DNA from 3 places in the Algoriphagus sp. Y33 genome. Region 1 is predicted to be linked to each of the others. Evidence: riboswitches for the same ligand, from Rfam matches in the RefSeq annotation. Region 1 holds a riboswitch; each other region holds the start of a gene.
The links. Region 1 has a riboswitch for thiamine pyrophosphate ahead of thiM (hydroxyethylthiazole kinase). Riboswitches for the same ligand answer to the same signal wherever they lie in the genome.

Region 1 (4,158 bases):
TCATCCAAGACGGCTTCCATCTGCTCCGCCACTGCCTCTATGGGAATGGGGAAAATAGACCGCACACCCTGGGTGTTTTGAACGGGTAAAGCTGTCAAAACAGAGGTAGCATAGCACCCCAGGGCAGAGATGGTCTTGATGTCAGCCTGAATACCCGCCCCTCCGCTTCCGTCAAATCCGGCAATCGCCAAAACAGAAGGATAACTGTATTTTTTCATAGTGAATTCATTAATATCCCCTTCAGTGAATAGGCAGCTTCCCGTGGGTCATCCGCAGCGCAGATCGCGGAGACCACGGCAATGGAGTCCGCTCCCGCATTCATTACTTCAGAGACGTTGCTTTGATTGAGTCCACCAATAGCAACAAGTGGTTTCGTAGTGAGTTTTCTGATGGTTTTCATTCCCTCAATGCCCCATTCTGTGATGGTGTCAATTTTCGTCGGGGTAGAGAATACCGGGCTCACCCCCAAATAGTCCGCGGCTGCGGTTTCTTTAGATTCCAATTGATTCATATACTCGATGGAGTATCCAAGACACTGACAATCTTTCCATATTTCCCGAATTACAGTTGGGGCTATATCCGAATTGCCTACATGTATCCCAAAAGCGTTGATTTTTTTCGCCACTGAGACGCTGTCATTAATGATGAGAGGGACATTATACTTATCGGTGATTTCTTTGACCTGCAAAGCTTTGGATGCATACTCTTCCGGGTTTAGTCCCTTTTCCCTATACTGTACGATGTCAACACCTCCCTGAATCGCCTGCCCAATCACATGCAAAAAGTCCTTTTTGCAAGCAGCCTCCGAGACGACCAAATACAGTTTATATGGGAATGGATTTCTATCCATTGTTTCTGATTTTCAAGACCGCGACAAATTCATCTTCTGTCAGGTGATACAACTTATCCAATAGGTTGGCCTGTAGGGTTCCCGGGCCTTTGCTTTGGTGGGCTGCCAATTCACCACTGATGCTGAACAGGGCGGTTGCTGCACAGACCGCTTCTTCCCTGTTTTCAATGACGGCGATAAATGCACCGATCACCGCAGTCGCAGAGCATCCTAAGCCGGTTACTTTTGTCATCAACCCATCACCATTACTGATGAAGGTCTGCCGGGAATTGCCCACGATGATGTCTGTTTCTCCCGATATGCAGATTATTGATCCATATTTTTGATGAACGTATTCCGCGGCGTGAATCGCTTCATCACTTTTGGCGGTGCTGTCAACCCCTTTGGTTGAGACTCGGTCAGCTTGGGCAAGTGCCATAATTTCAGAAGCATTTCCTCTTATTACCGTGGGGGAATAGGCCAAAAGTTGCATCAGAACCTCATTTCGATAAGGAGAAGCACCGGCACCAACAGGATCCAATACCCAAGGTTTGTTTAACTCATTGGCTTTTTGCGCGGCGAGAATCATGGACTTCACAAAATATTCATCCAATGTACCAATGTTGATGACCAGCGACTGACAGATATTTACCATGTCCTCAACTTCGGAATGGGCGTGAGACATAATAGGTGATGCTCCTACAGCCAATAAAGCATTGGCCGAATTATTCATGACCACGAAATTGGTGATATTGTGGACTAGGGGAGAGGTTTGCCGTACCTTCTGAATGTGTTTCCAGAGATTTTTTGCCATTGTTTTTTACTTTTGGAAAGTGAAAATGGCTAAAGGAATTCCTTTGGATAAAAAGAAAGACAGCATACCGGACGGTGCTTTGTCTGCTTTTCCCTACGCCGGTGTCAACCGGATCAGGTTCGAAGGGACTATCTCAATTCTTCTCAGAATACCCCTAAAGCCAGAGTAAATATACGTCTTATTATTATGGCAGCCAATCCTGTGGCCGATTAAAACCCGGGGAAAACAAACGGAACAGGGTCAAATAAAGATTGGTTTAGAAAGACTACAGCTGCCTATCTTGTCTCGGACATTCATGCATGGATAATTCCGATGTTCCATGGGGCATCGACGTTTTTTTATTTCCTTAGTAACAGGCCGAAAGCTACTATTCAACTCAATCCTCCCGATCTCCCTGACCCTTTCCCGATACAATTCCACCAGATCAAATTGAAGAAGATCCTTGTTTTCCAAGGAAGGGTGATGGACTGCCTCCTGAAAAGAAGGATGAGTTCCCGAAAACTGATCCTGTCTGACAATATGAAGAGGAAGAATTATCGAGTTCTGCGAATCATTTCGTTTAGTATAAATGCATGGGCCATTATCGTTCTTGGAATTTGTTGTTTATCTTTTAGGTAGGTATAAAAGTAGGGGATACTATGTGCTACAATGTCAATCAGAAAGGGGAGCAAATTGAGCTGGATTTAAGTATGGAATTCAATGCTAAGCCAAAAAAAGAAGGAGTATTGAGAAGATGGGATACCACCTGAACGGATTTGCCCATCCCCACCTGCTGGTGCTGGCAACCGACCCTTAATGTTGCTGATGCCAAGGCGTGGATTTCTCCGGATCTCAAGAAGGCGGACATTGAAAACCTGATGAAGCCTTTTGGGGCGAGTGGGATGGGTTTTCATACAGTGAGCCGCCTGCTTGCCTCCCGTACTGAGGACTCAAATGTACCCGAAGTCATTCTTAGGGAAGAATATGAGGAGCTTCCTGTTATGCCGTTGGCTGAATAGATTTCAACTGAACTTTTTTACCCCTGAATTCCTCACAAAGTTAGTCCTCTGGGCTCTGGGCGACCGTAAGCTTCCGGCATAAAGCCGCTTGCTTCGCTGCGCTTTTTATTCCTTTTCCTTCCGGTCTTTGTCGCCCAAGGCCTGATGGAGCTTCATAATTCATTGTTCCACAAAAACGAAAAAGATTATGGAGACTCAGGAAAGAAAAATTGATTTGTATGAAGTAGCTGAGATCAAGCTGGGCTACAGTGCCAAGGTAAAGTCATCCCAAAGACCTAGGGTAGCAAGTTCAAGACAGGTTCATGAAGTGTTTGCCAAAGTCTGGGATCAGGAAAGGATTGGCTTTGCTGAAGACTTCAAAGTAATGCTGCTGTCCAGAGCCAATAGGGTACTGGGAATAGTAACCATCAGCTCGGGAGGAACCGCAGGGACTGTGGTGGATGTAAAACTGGTTTTTGCAGCTGCAATCAAGGCTAATGCAAGCTCTGTAATACTGGCCCATAATCACCCGAGTGGAAACTTGATGCCTTCAGAACAGGATAAGAGATTAACTCAAAGAATTAAAGAAGCAGGCAGGATTTTAGATGTCCCTGTACTGGATCATCTGATTCTTGCTGAGGAAGGATTTTATTCCTTTGCTGATTATGGGGAGCTCGAGGGCTCTTCTTCTTTTTTTAGTTTCCATGAACTTTCCGTTTCGGAAAATCCATGGAAGCTATTCGTAGGTATTCATTATTGTAAAATCGCGATTGATTCCAGATTTCTATACATAGGTATTTCTACTAATGAGCATTTCATGATCCTCTAGCCTTTTGTATGTGATTTTTAGCCGTTGCAAATGGAATTTATACAATTCTATCATTCAGACTTTTTGAAATTTCAAATAAGCCAATAATAGGACTTATTATTTTTTCCATTCCTTCTTCCGCCAATTTAGCCTGATCCCGTCACACGAGGCAAGAGACTACGGCATAAAGCCGGCGCTCTTGCCTTTGCTGGTTTATTCCGTTTCCTCTTGCACTTAGTGCCGGTCTCAGGCTGGTGCAGCTTCATAAGTATTTGTCAAACCAAAACACAAAAGACTATGAAGACGCAAGTAAAAACATCAGCAAAGACATCCACTAAGAGAAAAGGGGGAAATGATTTTGCAAGTAACAAGGGATGCACTACACAACCCGCAAAAGGATCATCGGATATCTACCGGAAGTTTACCGATCTGATTATTGAGAAACTGGAGCAGGGAGTGATTCCCTGGAGACAACCATGGCATGAGATGGGAATGCCGGCAAATTACCTGACCAAGAAGCCTTATAGAGGGATAAATCTTTGGCTTTTACTATCCTGTGGCCATCAGTATCCTTACTACCTGACTTTCAAACAGGCAAATGGATTGGGAGGAAAAATCAAAAAAGGGGCAAAGGCACTACCCATCTGCTACTGGAACTTTGCCTTTCGGGATAAGAAGACGGGAAAGGTGATTCCAGAAGATAGGATAGGGGAATATGATCTCAAACTGG
Region 2 (4,158 bases), 260 kb from region 1:
GTAGGATCAGGAACAAAAGCCAAAGTTTTAGTATCAGCAGGAGCAGGTCGAGAGCTTTGATTTTTCTCAGCTTTAGTAATTGCTTTGGTATCAGAAGCACTTTCACTTGACTTTTGATCTACTTCCGTCCCGACAGGAGAATTTTCCGCAATAGCCTCTTTTTCAGTTATAGTAATTTCTTCTACCTCATTTTCAGAGGCATTCCCGATACTTTCTGCCATCTGAATTTCCCTATACTCAGGATGTTCATTTCCTGAGAAATCAACAGAATTCAATCCCACTGCCAAAAGTACCAGGGACGCAGCGACCCCGCTCGCCCAATAGGCAATAGTTTTACGTTTGCGCAATGCGCGTTTTTTCTGAAAAGCTTCCCATGCACCCAATTGGTAAGGCACAGAAGCCTCTGCTAACTTCTTTTTAAGGGAAGCAGCAATTTCTTTATCCAGCTTATCTTCCTTCATATTCTTTCAAGTGTAATGAGACTAATTTACGGAGCTGCGTCTTCGCCCGGGCGAGATAGACTCTTGATGAGCTTTCTGACAAGCTAAGCTTCTCGCCAATTTCCTTGTGGCTGTAGCCTTCAATTTCATAGAGATTGAAAACCATTTTATGATCCTCCTGTAACTGATTGATAAGATTGATAATATCCTGAAATGCCAGATCTTGAAGCGCACTCATTTCATGGAAAACCCCGGGATCCTCAGTCACATCGGTTTGATTCTGAAACTTCTTCTGCTTTCGGAAATAGTCTATAGCGGTATTTACGGTGATACGGCGAAGCCAAGCCTTCACAGACTGGAAATCATCAAATTTCTTAATAGACCCGAAAAACTTCATAAAGGAGTCGTTCGTGATTTCATCGGCCAGTGCTCTGTCCTTGGAATAGGACAGACTGATCCCCATGACATAGCCATAGTATTTTTTATAAAACACCTCTTCGTGCTTAGCTGATCGTCGTTTGCAACCTTCGATCAACTCCTGATCAGTCCAATTCAATTCAAACCTATTAATCTATGGTTTACGACTTCCATGTTGGAGTCGGAATTCTCACTAGTTAGTTATTCATGTTTCATCTCGTCATAAGCAACCTACTCAGGGCTTTTGCTTTACACCAGTCCCCCTCACATCTTTGTAATCTACCGGAATAGCCAAGTTAATACAATTGGTCATTGTCCCTTTTTGGTTCTGGTTATAGCCGGAATTTGCAGCAAAATTAGATGCTTCTGTCGAAAATCCCGAGTTGATTGAATCATTCTCTGATCCGGCTTCCATAGCGCTACCGGCAAATATCAAAATCAAGTAGATTCGAAGAAGTGTCTTCATAATGCTTTTTTACCCTGACGGATAGCTTATCCCATTCGCTACAGTAATAGGAAAAAAATTTTGAGTAACCGGTCGCTATGGACAAATAGACAGTTACAGTATTCAAAGATTGGTGATTAGTCTATAGTACGCCCTAAGCTATGGGTAATGAGGTGCGGAAAAACATACTGCAGAAAGTCCACGAAGCAACTGGGATATCCCATATTCCCCAACAAAAACCTGAACTAGAGATTCACAAAACATCCCTTCTTTTTTCCCACTCTCACAATTTATTTGTAGCTTGGGAAAACTTTAGGGGTGTCCTCACTGAATACAGTAAGGACTGAGATTATACCCTTTGAACCTGATGCAGTTAGTACTGCCGAAGGAAAAAGCTAAGTGATACACGTGCTGTGTCTCCCCTGAAGTATATAATTTTTACAGGATGGAGATAACATATAACAATCAGACTCAGGAGGTACAGGAAGAAACATCGGTTTCAGACTTTGTTTTTCGTCAGATAGGCGAAAAACAAAATGGTATTGCTGTGGCAATCAATGAAACCATTGTCCCCAAGACAGAGTGGGCGAAGACCTACTTAAAAGCAAACGATAATTTATTGATCATCAAAGCAACTCAAGGAGGGTAAGTTATGAGCAAAAAAGACAAATCACCCATGCAGGGCAGTATTTCAAAAGGACCTATAAGCGGCTCTAAAAAAGTGTATGTACCGGGAAAAATCCACGATATCAAAGTAGCGATGCGTGAAATTGCGGTCTCGCCCACGAAGTTGTTCAGCGGAGGAACAATGAAGAATCCACCGGTAACAGTATATGACGCAAGTGGACCCTATACGGATGAAAATGCGGTAATCGATATCAAAAAAGGTTTGCCGCGTATCCGAGAGCAGTGGATTCTTGACCGCGGGGATGTGGAGCGTCTGGAATCCTCCACTTCAGATTACGGACAGGAACGATTGAACGACAGTTCGCTGGAACATTTGCGTTTTGAGCATATTGCAAAACCTCTGCGGGCGAAAAACGGTGCAAATGTGTCACAGTTGCACTATGCCAAAAAAGGAATTATCACACCTGAAATGGAATATATTGCCATTCGCGAAAATCAACGGATAGAAGATTTGAAAGCGCAATGGAACGGCGAATACGATACAATGTGCGCGCAGCATATAGGCGAAAGTTTCGCTGCGAATACTCCTAAAAATCTCATTACACCTGAATTCGTACGCGATGAAATAGCAGAGGGAAGAGCCATTATCCCAAATAACATCAACCACCCGGAAAGTGAGCCCATGATTATAGGACGTAATTTCTTGGTGAAAGTAAATGCAAATATCGGTAACAGTGCCGTGACTTCATCTATTGAAGAAGAAGTAGAGAAGGCCGTGTGGGCTTGCCGCTGGGGAGCGGACACTATTATGGATTTGTCTACCGGGGACAACATTCATGAGACAAGAGAATGGATTATCCGCAACTCACCCGTTCCGATAGGAACTGTTCCGATTTATCAGGCACTTGAAAAAGTAAAAGGTAAAGCAGAAGACCTGACATGGGAAATTTTCAGAGATACGTTGATCGAACAAGCCGAGCAAGGCGTATCGTATTTCACCATTCATGCGGGTGTGCTTTTGCGATACATCCCATTGACGGCCAAGCGAATGACGGGAATCGTCTCCCGTGGCGGTTCGATTATGGCAAAATGGTGTCTTTCACATCACAAAGAAAATTTCCTTTACACGCATTTCGAGGACATTTGTGAAATCATGAAGGCATACGATGTGGCTTTCTCTCTTGGAGATGGTCTGCGTCCGGGCTCGATCGCCGATGCAAACGATGCGGCACAATTTGCCGAGTTGGAAACATTGGGCGAACTGACAAAAATCGCTTGGAAGCACGATGTGCAGGTGATGATAGAAGGTCCCGGCCATGTACCGATGCACATGATCAAAGAAAACATGGACAAGCAATTGAGAGAATGTCACGAAGCGCCTTTCTACACTTTAGGACCTTTGACTACTGATATAGCACCAGGTTATGACCACATCACTTCGGCAATCGGAGCTGCGATGATTGGCTGGTTTGGTACTGCGATGCTGTGCTACGTCACACCAAAAGAGCATTTAGGCTTGCCAAACAGGGAAGATGTGAAAACTGGAGTAATTACCTATAAACTGGCTGCGCACGCAGCGGATTTGGCAAAAGGACACCCCGGTGCTCAATACCGGGATAATGCCTTGAGCAAAGCCCGCTTCGAATTCAGATGGGAAGACCAGTTCAACCTATCGTTGGATCCGGACACAGCACGTGAATTTCACGATGAAACTCTTCCTGCTGAAGGCGCAAAAGTCGCCCACTTCTGCTCGATGTGCGGACCGAAATTCTGCTCTATGAAAATCAGTCAGGAGATTCGTAATGACGCAGAAGCGGGGATGTTTGAGAAGTCGGAAGAATTTAAGGAAAAAGGCAGGGAAATTTATTCCTAATGCTGCTAGTTGTCTCCAGTCCTGAAATGCTCGAAAATGAACCTGCGGTAATTAACCAATTATTTGCCGCAGGATTGAAGTTATTTCATTTGCGCAAACCAGAAGCCGGAGAAGGAGAGCTCAGAACTATGTTAACAGCGATTTTGGAGGAATATCGTCCGCGAGTAGTGCTTCACAGTCATCATCAGTTGGCACGAGAATTTGGCATACATAGAATCCATTTCAAGGAATCGGATCGGATGAAACTGACAGCAAATGACTATCGGAGAATGGAAAATACGGAGTTGGTTTATTCCACCTCTGTACATTCTCCGGAAGCGTTTCAGAGCTTGAATCAGGTATTTCGCTACGCATTC
Region 3 (4,158 bases), 1.9 Mb from region 1:
TCCTTTTTTCATTCCTAAGTATCTGGTGAATATGGCTTCAGGAGTGATTTCCATGAAGTACGGCTTTATGGGAATCAATTATACTCCTGTGACAGCCTGTGCATCTTCCAACAGTGCGATCATGGATGCTTTCAATTACATCAAGTGGGGCAAAGCCAAAGTGATTATCACGGGTGGTTCGGATGCTCCGATTACGGAAGCTTCTATGGGAGGATTTAATGCGCTGAAAGCACTTTCTACACGAAATGAAAATCCTACACTGGCCTCAAGACCATTTGATGCAGATAGAGATGGTTTTGTGATGGGAGAAGGTGCTGCTGCTTTGATCTTGGAGGAATATGAGCATGCAAAGAAACGCGGCGCAAAGATCTATGGAGAAGTAGTGGGGGCAGCCATGACAGCCGATGCTTATCATTTGACGGCCACTCACCCGGAAGGTGAGGGAGCCTATACCTGCATGAAGTTTGCCTTGGAAGAAGCTGGCTTGAGTATACAGGATGTGGACTACCTTAATGCCCATGCTACTTCTACTCCGACAGGCGACTTGAGTGAAATCAAGGCTGTGTCAAGACTGCTGAATGGCACCTACGATAAACTGCATATTTCCTCTACTAAATCCATGACAGGGCATTTGCTGGGAGCTGCGGGAGCAATAGAAGCTATCTTCTGCGTCAAGGCAATCAATGAAGGCGTAGTGCCGGCAACTATCAATACAGAAAATTTAGATCCGGCAATTCCTACGGGAATTCAGATAGTGACCAAGAATGTTGTCGAGAAAAAAATAAAAGTTGCCTTGAGCAATACCTTTGGTTTCGGAGGGCATAATGCGACAGTGATTTTCAAAGAGTTTGTCTAACCTTTGGGGTTTAGACCCCAAAGGTTTTGTTTTTCACCACACCTCCTTAGAAACTGCATAGAAACATACAAGGAGATTTTTGAAAAGTGTGTTTGCTTATCTAAAACGGAAATATCAGCAGGACATGCTGACCGACTGTATTAAAATCCCGCCAGACCCGATTCAGTTCGGTATGGGTTTTGGCAGCTTCCAAACCTGAGAAGGGGTAGAGCCGTCCAGTAATTTTACGGCATTTTTGGGTAAGTATTCTGCTTACTTCGCTAATTTTCTTCAATCTAGAATCTGATATTTTTCCTTTTTTTTCCAGTTCACCCCATGAAGCATTGACTTGATGATAAAACTCATCCCGAAGATTTTGAAGTTTTTCCTCTTGCTTTCCCAGTAGTTTAAGGAAGTACTCAAGATGCTTTTTATCATAGCTTCTGTACTCATGCCTTCTCCAAAACGACTGCTCTATCAATTCCTTTAAGTGAAGAGAAATACCCAAAATATTCGCTGCAAGCGTAGCTTCGGCAAACTGAAGAAAGGGGTATTGGTAAACGGAAGCAGTCAATTGAGCTTTTTCCGGAAGAATTTCAAAGCAACGGTTTAGTGGAACTTCAACGTCATCGCATCGAAAAGCATGGCTTCCTGTAGCTACCATTCCCATGTAATTCCAACCGTCAAGAATAGTTACATCTTTTCTGTCGAGGACAAAAGCTTTGATCACCGGCTTTCCTTTTCCATCCAACAGTGCCTTCCCATCTTCCAATATCCCGCAATTGGCAGTGAGATGTGTAGCATGCAAGGCTCCCGATGCATAGGTCCAACTTCCGGAAATGATGTACTTTTCATCCACCAAATTGGCTTTTCCTCCTACAAATCCACTTCCTGCCAAGCAGAGTTTTTCGTCGGGGAAAATATCATTACGAAGTGACTCATCCATAAAGCCGACAAACCAGGCTGCACCTGCACAGAGCGTCACTGTCCATCCCAGACTCCCGTCCAGCTTTGCCAGTTTTTCCTCAATTTCCAAGGCTTCAGGCAGGGTACAACCCAGTCCTCCCAAGTCCTTTGGCACAAAAATCTTAAACCATTTTTCGGAATAAATCTCAGCCAGCCATTCCTCGGGAAGGTATCCAAGTTCTTCTGCTTTGGTAGCGAGTTCGTGGCTAAACAGTTTTGACTTTTCCATGGGCGTGGTCTAGTTCTTTTTTCCAATCGAAATAACCCAAAATGGCTATGACGAAAAGGAAAATGGTGAGAAATGAGATTAGAATCAGTTGCTTGTGAAAGAGCAAAGGAATGGCTACGATATTTGACACATTCAGCCATATCCAGTTTTCCAACTTTCTTTTTGCCAGAAGCCACATCCCTGCCCAGGCAGTAGAGGATACAAAAGCATCGATCACAGGCACATCGGAGTCGGTAAAATTGGTAAGCATAAAATAGAGAAATACCCAGCCGCCGAGGGCGATTGCCCAGGTGATTTTCTGCTCAGTAACTGTACTTCTTGAGATTTGCGAGGCCCCGGAATTCGATCTGTTTTTCCACATGGCCCAGCCATAAATACTCATTATTAGGTAATAAGCATTGAGCAGGGTTTCGGCGTAGAGCTTGGCATCCACAAGCAAGAAGCCCGAACACGAGATTCCGATGATGCCCGCGGGATAGAGCAACACATTGTTTTTGCGGGCGAGCAGCACTGAGGTGACTCCAAAACCCACAGCGAACCATTCCAGTACACTCGTGGATTTGATCTGCTCAGCGAGCAGACTCATGTCAATATACAATAGCATTTGAATAACGTTTTTGGATTATTCAAAAAAGGGAGAACAGTAATCTAGTCCCTACGCCGGCATTACCCGGATCAGGTGCTCAGTGATCGCTCACCGATGGGTATGATCTCAGCCCGAAATATTAGGGCACCCCTTAATTGATGATACTAAGATAGGGATTTATACATGATTTCGCTCTACGAGCCGGACTATCTAAGTTCGCTTCGCATAAAGAGGAATTTCCAAAACCTAAGGAATTATGGAAAATAACCAAGCAGGGAGCTAAAGTTGTAGCAAAGCACCGGGAAGCTTTATTGATGGATTGGGGCAAAAGATGCGAGTGGCTGAAATAGGATGATAAATCCTAGACCGATACCGTTATATCAGCTTTAGATAAATCAAATTCTGATTTCATTCCAATTAAGGTATGCATTATTTTAAATAGAAAGGCCTATTCCCATAGCAGGGAATAGGCCTTTATCATTTTATAAGTACTACGTACTTAATTACTTACTGCCACCATATTCTTGGTTTTGTTCTATCAGCGTATTATCCAATTCCAAAAGTGGAATTGGGAGAATTTCATGCTTTCCTGCCACAAAGCCTTTGCTTGCAAGTGCTTCTGCTGCTTTTCCATTTCGGACTAGGTCAAACCATCTATGACCTTCTCCTGCGAGTTCCAGACGTCTTTCTTCCAAAATTGTATGTATGGAAACGGGGATAGTTCCCAAGCCGACTCTAGCCCGAACGGCATCTAGCAGAGCCTGTGCACGGCCTGTATTTCCACCGCCTCTTACGAGTGCTTCAGCTTCCAAAAGATAGGAATCTGCAAGACGGATTTCATAGATATTTTGACGGAAGTTCAGTTCCATCACTCCGCCTCCCGTGGATCTGTCTTTCTGACGTCCTGCAAATTTCTCTAAGAAATAGCCGGTATTGTTGTAGCCTTTTTCATAAGTTACAGCTCCCGCTTTTTCCAAGCTATCCAAATCCGCAATGGTCGCTGATTTACGCGGATCGTTTTTCATCACTTGATACAAATCCGGAGTAACAGTCAAAAAGCTCCAGCCGGAAACATAATCAGGTGCAGTATCTGCGATTGGATTGTAACCCCGTGGACCTACCATGATGTTCAAAAGATTCCCTTCTGTACATCCCACGCATCCCCAATCACCATTTGATGTATTCGTAAAGGATACTTCGAAAATTGACTCCGAATTGAATTTATTATCAACTTCAAATAGATCGGAGAACTTGTCCAGTAATTTGTATCCATACTGGCTGGTACCACCGGGAGTTCCGTTTACCATTTCAAATTGCTCCGCTGCCAGCGCAAATTTTTCCTGCTGCAAATAGACCTTTCCCAAGACTGCACGTGCCATTCCTTCAGTAGCTCTTCCCGCTTCGGTTTCCGGATTGAGCTGGACAGGAAGGTTGGGAAGTGCTTCCAAAATATCCGCTTCTATCTGTGCATATACTTCAGAAGGATCTGCCTGTACCACATCGAACATTTCGGACGTAGAGATAGGCTCTGTGAAAAGCGGT

Region 2: another riboswitch for thiamine pyrophosphate. It lies ahead of thiS (sulfur carrier protein ThiS); the one in region 1 lies ahead of thiM (hydroxyethylthiazole kinase).
Region 3: another riboswitch for thiamine pyrophosphate. It lies ahead of pnuC (nicotinamide riboside transporter PnuC); the one in region 1 lies ahead of thiM (hydroxyethylthiazole kinase).

Annotation. Positions count from the first base shown of each region.
Region 1 is NZ_CP061947.1:3,623,990-3,628,147, reverse strand. Features, by position in the region: gene thiD (bifunctional hydroxymethylpyrimidine kinase/phosphomethylpyrimidine kinase) at 1-218, opposite strand, end outside; gene thiE (thiamine phosphate synthase) at 215-850, opposite strand; gene thiM (hydroxyethylthiazole kinase) at 843-1,643, opposite strand; TPP riboswitch at 1,717-1,809, opposite strand; gene ID165_RS14560 (hypothetical protein) at 2,501-2,641, shown strand; gene ID165_RS14555 (RadC family protein) at 2,829-3,449, shown strand; gene ID165_RS14550 (ArdC family protein) at 3,726-4,158, shown strand, end outside.
Region 2 is NZ_CP061947.1:3,887,092-3,891,249, forward strand. Features, by position in the region: gene ID165_RS15585 (outer membrane beta-barrel protein) at 1-461, opposite strand, end outside; gene ID165_RS15590 (RNA polymerase sigma factor) at 448-996, opposite strand; gene ID165_RS15595 (hypothetical protein) at 1,093-1,323, opposite strand; TPP riboswitch at 1,607-1,710, shown strand; gene thiS (sulfur carrier protein ThiS) at 1,748-1,951, shown strand; gene thiC (phosphomethylpyrimidine synthase ThiC) at 1,955-3,802, shown strand; gene ID165_RS15610 (thiamine phosphate synthase) at 3,802-4,158, shown strand, end outside.
Region 3 is NZ_CP061947.1:1,675,292-1,679,449, forward strand. Features, by position in the region: gene fabF (beta-ketoacyl-ACP synthase II) at 1-856, shown strand, start outside; gene ID165_RS06735 (acyl-CoA dehydrogenase) at 957-2,030, opposite strand; gene pnuC (nicotinamide riboside transporter PnuC) at 2,008-2,634, opposite strand; TPP riboswitch at 2,665-2,778, opposite strand; gene ID165_RS06745 (RagB/SusD family nutrient uptake outer membrane protein) at 3,120-4,158, opposite strand, start outside.